2 regions of the Intestinimonas butyriciproducens genome follow, and region 2 is predicted to be linked to the other one. Evidence: predicted binding sites of a transcription regulator. Region 2 holds the regulator's gene; the other holds the start of a gene.
The links. Region 2 encodes HrcA, which represses chaperone genes, less so after heat shock. Its sites were predicted from a motif close to TGTTAGCACTCNNNNNNNNNGAGTGCTAACA; they were not measured.

Region 1 (3,411 bases), 100 kb from region 2:
TGATTCAGCTCATTCTGTATATCCTCATACTGCGTGTAGAACTCGTCTTTTTTCGCGTCCTTGGCCTTGTGTAAATTCTCATTCTTTGCCATCTGTCGATTCCCCCGCTACTACCACATTTATGACTATCTCTACTATAATACAAATGGAAAAGAAGGGCAAGAGAGTGTTTAGACATGATATTTCAGCACAAAAGGCCGACACCCACAAAACTGTGAGTGTCGGCCTTTTATTACCCTATCATGCGCTTTGTCTGTGGCGTAAGTCTGGCGTAAATCCGCTTTTCTGTACGCTGAAACCTAAGTGTTTCAAAGGCTTGCGGTATTTTTTTAGTACATGCCGCCCATGTCGGGAGCAGCGGGAGCGGCAGGCGCAGGGGGCTCGGGCTTATCGGTGACCAGGGACTCGGTGGTCAGCAGCACGCCGGCCACGGAGGCGGCGTTCTCCAGCGCGGAGCGGGTCACCTTGGTGGGGTCCACGATACCGGCGGAAATCATATCCACATAGGTCTCGCTCAGGGCGTTGAAGCCGTAGCCCACCTTCTTGCTGTTCTTGACCTTCTCCAGCACCACAGAGCCGTCAATGCCGGCGTTGGCGGAGATTTGGCGCATGGGCTCGGTCAAGGCCTTGGCAACGATGGCCACGCCGGTCTTCTCGTCGCCCTCGGCGGCCTTGAGCAGCTTCTCCACAGCGGGAATGGCGTTGACATAGGCGGTACCGCCTCCGGCCACGATACCCTCTTCCACGGCGGCGCGGGTGGCGTTCAGGGCGTCCTCGATGCGGAGCTTCTTCTCCTTCATCTCGGACTCGGTGGCGGCGCCCACACGGATGATGGCCACGCCGCCAGCCAGCTTGGCCAGACGCTCCTGGAGCTTCTCGCGGTCATAATCGGAAGTGGTGACTTCGATCTGGCTGCGGATCTGGGCGACGCGGTCCTTAATGGCCTTGCTCTCGCCGGAGCCGTCCACGATGATGGTGTTGTCCTTGGTCACCTTGACCTGGCGGGCATGGCCCAGCATATCGGCAGTGGCCTCCTTGAGCTCATAGCCCAGGTCGGAGGAAATGACGGTGCCGCCGGTGAGGATGGCCATATCCTGGAGCATCTCCTTGCGGCGGTCGCCGAAGCCGGGCGCCTTCACGCAGCAGACGTTCAGGGTACCGCGCAGCTTGTTGACGATCAGGGTGCTCAGGGCGTCGCCCTCCACATCCTCCGCCACGATCAGCAGCTTCTTGCCGGACTGGACCACCTGCTCCAGGATGGGCAGCAGCTCCTGGATGTTGGAGATCTTCTTGTCGGTGATGAGGATGGCGGCGTCATCCAGAACGGCCTCCATCTTCTCGGTGTCGGTGACCATATAGGGGGCGATATAGCCGCGGTCGAACTGCATGCCCTCGACGACCTCGCTGTAGGTCTCGGCGGTCTTGGACTCCTCAACGGTGATGACGCCGTCGGCGGAGACCTTTTCCATGGCCTCGGCAATCAGCTTGCCGATGGTCTCATCGCCGGAAGAGACGGCGCCCACACGGGCGATGTCCTCGGTGCCGTTGACGGGCTTGGAGTTCTCCTTGATGGCGGCCACGGCGGCGGCGGTGGCGCTGGCAATCCCCTTCTTCATGATCATGGGGTTGGCGCCGGCGGCCAGATTCTTCAGGCCCTCGCGGATAATGGCCTGGGCCAGCAGGGTGGCGGTGGTGGTGCCGTCGCCGGCCACGTCGTTGGTCTTGGTGGAGACTTCCTTGACGATCTGGGCGCCCATGTTCTCAAAGGGATCGGGCAGCTCGATCTCCTTGGCGATGGTCACGCCGTCGTTGGTGATGAGGGGGGTGCCGAACTTCTTGTCGAGCACGACGTTGCGGCCCTTGGGGCCCAGGGTGATCTTAACGGTATCGGCCAGGGTGTTGACGCCGCGCTCCAGGGCGCGGCGGGCGTCCTCGCCGTAGAGAATCTGCTTGGACATAGCGTATTACCTCCAAATTGTAATATGATGCTGGGATCAAAACGAAAACTTACTCGACAACGGCCAGGATGTCGCTCTGGCGCACGATGGTGTACTCCTCGCCGTCCACCTTGACCTCGGTGCCGGCGTATTTACTGGTGATGACCTTCTGGCCCTTCTTGACCACCATCTTGACTTCCTTGCCGTCCACCATTCCGCCGGGGCCCACTTCGATGACTTCGGCCACTTCCGGCTTCTCCTTGGCGGCGCCGGTCAGGATGATACCGCTCTTGGTGGTCTCCTCGGCCTCCACCATCTTGATGATGACTCGATCTGCAAGGGGTTTGAGCTTCATTTGAGGTTCCTCCTTATATGTGTTTTGTGTTTAGCAAATTTAAGGGGTTAGCACTCGAATTATATGAGTGCTAACTTCGAGTATGATAATACCTCGACTTGCCAAAAAAATCAACCCCTATTTTTTAAAAACAGGGGTTGATTTTTTAAAAATTCATCTTTTGTTCACAAACGGAACGGGAGAGTGCTAGTTTTCGCCACGGTAATCCAAATCGCCTGGGTAGAAAAAGGCAACCTTGCGCTCTGAGATCCGGACAGTAAAGGACTTGGCGCGCATCACTTCGCCGTCTATCACCGCCACCAGCTCTTCGGGGGAGGAAAAAGAGAAGGCGGGACCGTGGAAGTGGCGGATGACCTCGGGGTAGCTGCGATAACGGCCCTTGGCATATGCTCCCACCAGCCGGAAAAAGGTAAAGCGGCTCACCCGGGGTACCACGACCATATCCAGCACGCCGTCGTCGGGCTGCGCGTCCCCCACAGGCATGAATCCGCCGCCATAATAGCGGCCGTTGCAGATGCAGATGATAGAGGTCTCCTCCTCCAGGCGGTCCAGGCCAGCCTGGACCACGGTGGGGCGGGCGATGTCGGTGAGGAGGACGTTAACCCCCAGGGAGAGGAGGTAGGCACCGGGGCCCGTGACCAGCGGGAGGCGCTTATAGCGGTGGACGTCGGCGGCCACCCGGGCGTCCACGCCGGCACAGATCACGCCGATGCCCAGCTTACCGTTGCAGTCCATCAGATCAAAGGCGGCCTGGGGTCCCCTGGACAGGGCGGCCAGATCGGAGAAACGGGCGGCGTAATTGGCACCGAAAATCCTCAGAAAGTCATTGCCGGTCCCCTTCGGCACATTGGTGATGGCCGCGTTGGGGTAGCCAGCCGCGCCATTGACCACTTCGTTGAGGGTCCCGTCCCCGCCGCAGGCGTAGATGCGCACCGGGCCGCCGGAACAGGCCGCCCGCCGGGCGAGCCGTTCCGCGTCTCCTGCGGAAGAGGTGAGGACCACCTCGTGCTCCAGGCCCAGCGGGGAAAAGGTCTCCTCCACCCGGCGGAGCAGCGCCTCCGTGCTGCCCCTCTTCCCAGCGGCGGGGTTGACGAGGAAGAGATGCTTCATGGCTTGTCT
Region 2 (3,411 bases):
CCCGACACCACGGCGACTGCCTTGAGCATGTCGTCCACCGTCATTTGCTCCCCCTCTTTGAGGTAGACCTGTGACCCTCCCATGGAGGCGGCGCGGGCAGAGACGGTAACCATATCGTCCAGCTTGAGCCGCCCCGAGTCGATGGCCTCCATCACCAGCAGCAGTGTCATCACCTTAGTCACGCTGGCGGGCTCCAGCTTGTCGTGGGCGTGGTCCTCATAGAGGACGGTGCCCGTCTCCTTCTCCATCAGGACGGCGGACCCTGCCTCGGTCTCCGGAGCGCCGGTAACGGCGGCGGCGGGCAGGACCAGCAGACAGGCGCATAGAAATGCCGCGAGAATTCGTTTCATAGTTGGTCTTCTCCTCCATCATCGAAGTTACTACGAAAAGGATGTGGAGGAAGCGAGCCTTCTATACTGGAAGAAATTTTATTTCAGACACCGCCCCGCAATTGCGACGCCGTCCCAGGGCAGAGCAGGCGGGGGCGCATCGGAGAGGCGGTCCAGGGGCCCGGCCGATCGCAAGGGAGCCCCGCGCCGGTCGGGCGCTCTCCCCTTTTCCGATACGCCCTAGAGCTCCATCTTCATCATGATATCGGAGAGCGCAAAGGCCACGTTGTCATGGGCCTCGTAGCGGAAACCGAAGCTTTCATATACATGGAGGGCCGCTTTCAGACTGTGGTGGGAGGTGAGGACCAGGGTATGTACCCCCAGTTCCCGGGCCGCGTCGATGGTTGCACGCATCAGAGCTTTGCCGATCCCACGGTTGCGCCAGGGAGCCTTCACCCCAAATTTGAAGGGCTCCGCCACGCCGTCCCGGAAGAGCTCCAGCATCATCATTCCCACGATCTCTTCCCCCGCCCGGGCCAGAAAGATGCGCCCGCCGCCTGCCAGCACCCGTTCCGGATGCTCCAACTGTTCCAGGTCTGCCGGCTCCAGAATGTCGTTTTCCTCCAGCCAGGGCAGAGAGATCGCCAACAGCTCCGGCTTATATTGGTCCTCGTAGTCGATAATGACAAATTCCTCTGACATATGCTCCCCCACTTTCGCCGTTTTACCCATCTTACCACACTCCCCCCCTTTTGGCAATTCCGCTGGCAATCAAATCCCGCTTTTGCAAGCATAAATCCGGGATTTTTCGTTCACATTTAATTTACATCCTTTGCTATTGACTTTTTTTCCGGGTAGTGGTAGATTTACATTAGCACTCAGAGATGTCGAGTGCTAAGATTTTAAACATACTGAGATTGGAAAAGAAGGTGAGCGCGGTATGGACCTGAGCGACCGGAAGAAAAAAATCCTCCGCGCCATCATCGAAAACTATATCGAGACGGCGGAGCCTGTGGGCTCCAAGGCTGTGGCCTCCACGCCCGGCCTGAACGTCTCCTCGGCCACTGTCCGCAACGAGATGGCGGACCTGGAGGAGCTGGGCCTGCTGGAGCAGCCCCATACCTCCGCGGGGCGGATTCCCTCCCCCAAGGGCTACCGCATCTATGTCAACGAGCTGATGGACGACTACCGCCTGTCGGTCCAGGAGACCAAGCGGCTCAACCAGGCGCTTCACCTGAAGATGCGGGAGCTGGACCAGGTCATCGACCAGGCCGGGCGGGTGGTCTCCCAGCTCACCCGGTATCCCGCCTTTGCCCTGGCCGACCGGGCCAGCAAGGTCACCATCCAGCGCTTTGACCTTCTGATGGTCGCCAGCGACTCCTTCATCATCGTGGTGATGACCGATACCAATGTGGTGCGCAACCGGCTGGTCAGGCTGCCCGCCGATCTCTCGGAGGCACAGCTTCAGCTTTTGAACACCCTTTTGAACACTACCTTTACCGGTCTCACGCTGGATGAGATCACCCCTGAGCTGATGCGGGTAGCCTCCCACGCGGCCGGTGAGGCCTATGGGCTCATCTCCTTGGTGGTGTCCTTCGCCATCGACGTGCTGGAGAGCCTGGAGCAGCGCACCGTCCATACGGCGGGCATCGCCAGTCTGCTCTCCCACCCCGAGTACCAGAGTCTGGACCGGGCCGCCCCCCTCATGAGCTACCTCAGCGAGGATCAGGACGCAGGCCGCTTCCCCATGCCTCAGGTCGGTCCCATGGAGATCCTCATCGGTCCCGAAAACGTAGTAGACGCCCTGAAAGACACCAGCGTGGTGGTGGCAAGCTACGAGATCGGCGACGGTATGCGAGGGGTCATCGGCGTGGTGGGCCCCACCCGAATGGACTACGCCAAGATCACCGCGCGCCTTGCGTATTTCGCCTCCGGCCTCACCCGCCTCTTCGGAACGGGCGAGCTCCCTCCGGCGGACGACGGCGCCAAGGAAAAATAGGAGGAAACACCTTGAGTAAAAAGGATCAGAAAAAGGACCCCATCCAAGAGTCTCCCGCAGAACACGCACAGGCCCAGCCCTCAGCGGAGCCTGACTGTACGCCGGAGGCTGAGACTGCCCCCGATCCCCTGGTGGAGGAGCTGGAAGCCTTGAAAAACGAGCTGGCGGAAAAAGAGAGCAAATATCTGCGTCTGGCCGCTGAATATGATAACTTCCGGAAGCGGTCACAGAAGGAGAAGGAATCCGCCTATGCCGACGCCAAAACCGACGCGGTATCCGCTTTCCTTCCCGTCTATGACAACCTGGAGCGTGCCCTCAAGCAGGAGACCTGTGACGAGGCCTACGCCAAGGGTGTGGAGATGACCATGACCGGGTTGAAGGAGATCATGACCCGGCTGGGCATCGAAGAGATTCCCGCCCTGGGGCAGCCCTTTGACCCCTCGCTTCACAACGCCGTGATGCATGTGGAGGACGAGAGCGCCGAAGAGAACACCGTCGTGGAGGTCTTTCAGGCCGGCTTCCGGCTGGGGGAAAAGGTCATCCGGTTCGCTATGGTAAAGGTGGCCAACTAGAGACGCCAGGGTCCCCCGGAACAGGCGGAAGACGCCGTTTCAGTTGAATTTGTAAAGCCAATTTCTTTATTATTGGAGGAATTTATTATGTCTAAGATTATCGGTATCGACCTGGGTACGACCAACTCCTGCGTGGCTGTTATGGAGGGCGGCGAGCCCGTTGTCATCGCCAATGCAGAGGGCAACCGTACCACCCCGTCCGTGGTGGCCTTCTCCAAGGACGGCGAGCGGATGGTGGGCCAAGTGGCAAAGCGCCAGGCCATCACCAACCCCGACCGCACTATTATGTCCATCAAGCGCGAGATGGGCACCAACCACAAGGTAAACATCGACGGCAAGGCCTACACACCCCAGGAGATTTCCGCCATGATCCTGCAGAAGCTGAAGGCGGACGCCGAGGCCTATCTGGGCCAGAGCGTCACCGAGGCCGTCATCACCGTCCCCGCCTACTTCAATGACGCCCAGCGCCAGGCCACCAAGGATGCCGGCAAGATCGCCGGCCTGGACGTGA

Region 1: SRB521_RS13260 (co-chaperone GroES) is a predicted target of HrcA. The motif match lies at 2,338-2,368, and genes of this name have one in related genera.

The regions. Positions count from the first base shown of each region.
Region 1 is NZ_CP011524.1:2,685,689-2,689,099, reverse strand. It holds gene SRB521_RS13270 (adenine-specific methyltransferase EcoRI family protein) at 1-92, opposite strand, end outside; gene groL (chaperonin GroEL) at 330-1,958, opposite strand; gene SRB521_RS13260 (co-chaperone GroES) at 2,008-2,292, opposite strand; gene SRB521_RS13255 (diacylglycerol/lipid kinase family protein) at 2,479-3,402, opposite strand.
Region 2 is NZ_CP011524.1:2,790,100-2,793,510, forward strand. It holds gene SRB521_RS13740 (D-alanyl-D-alanine carboxypeptidase family protein) at 1-350, opposite strand, end outside; gene SRB521_RS13745 (GNAT family N-acetyltransferase) at 570-1,061, opposite strand; gene hrcA (heat-inducible transcriptional repressor HrcA) at 1,270-2,328, shown strand; gene grpE (nucleotide exchange factor GrpE) at 2,340-2,900, shown strand; gene dnaK (molecular chaperone DnaK) at 2,988-3,411, shown strand, end outside.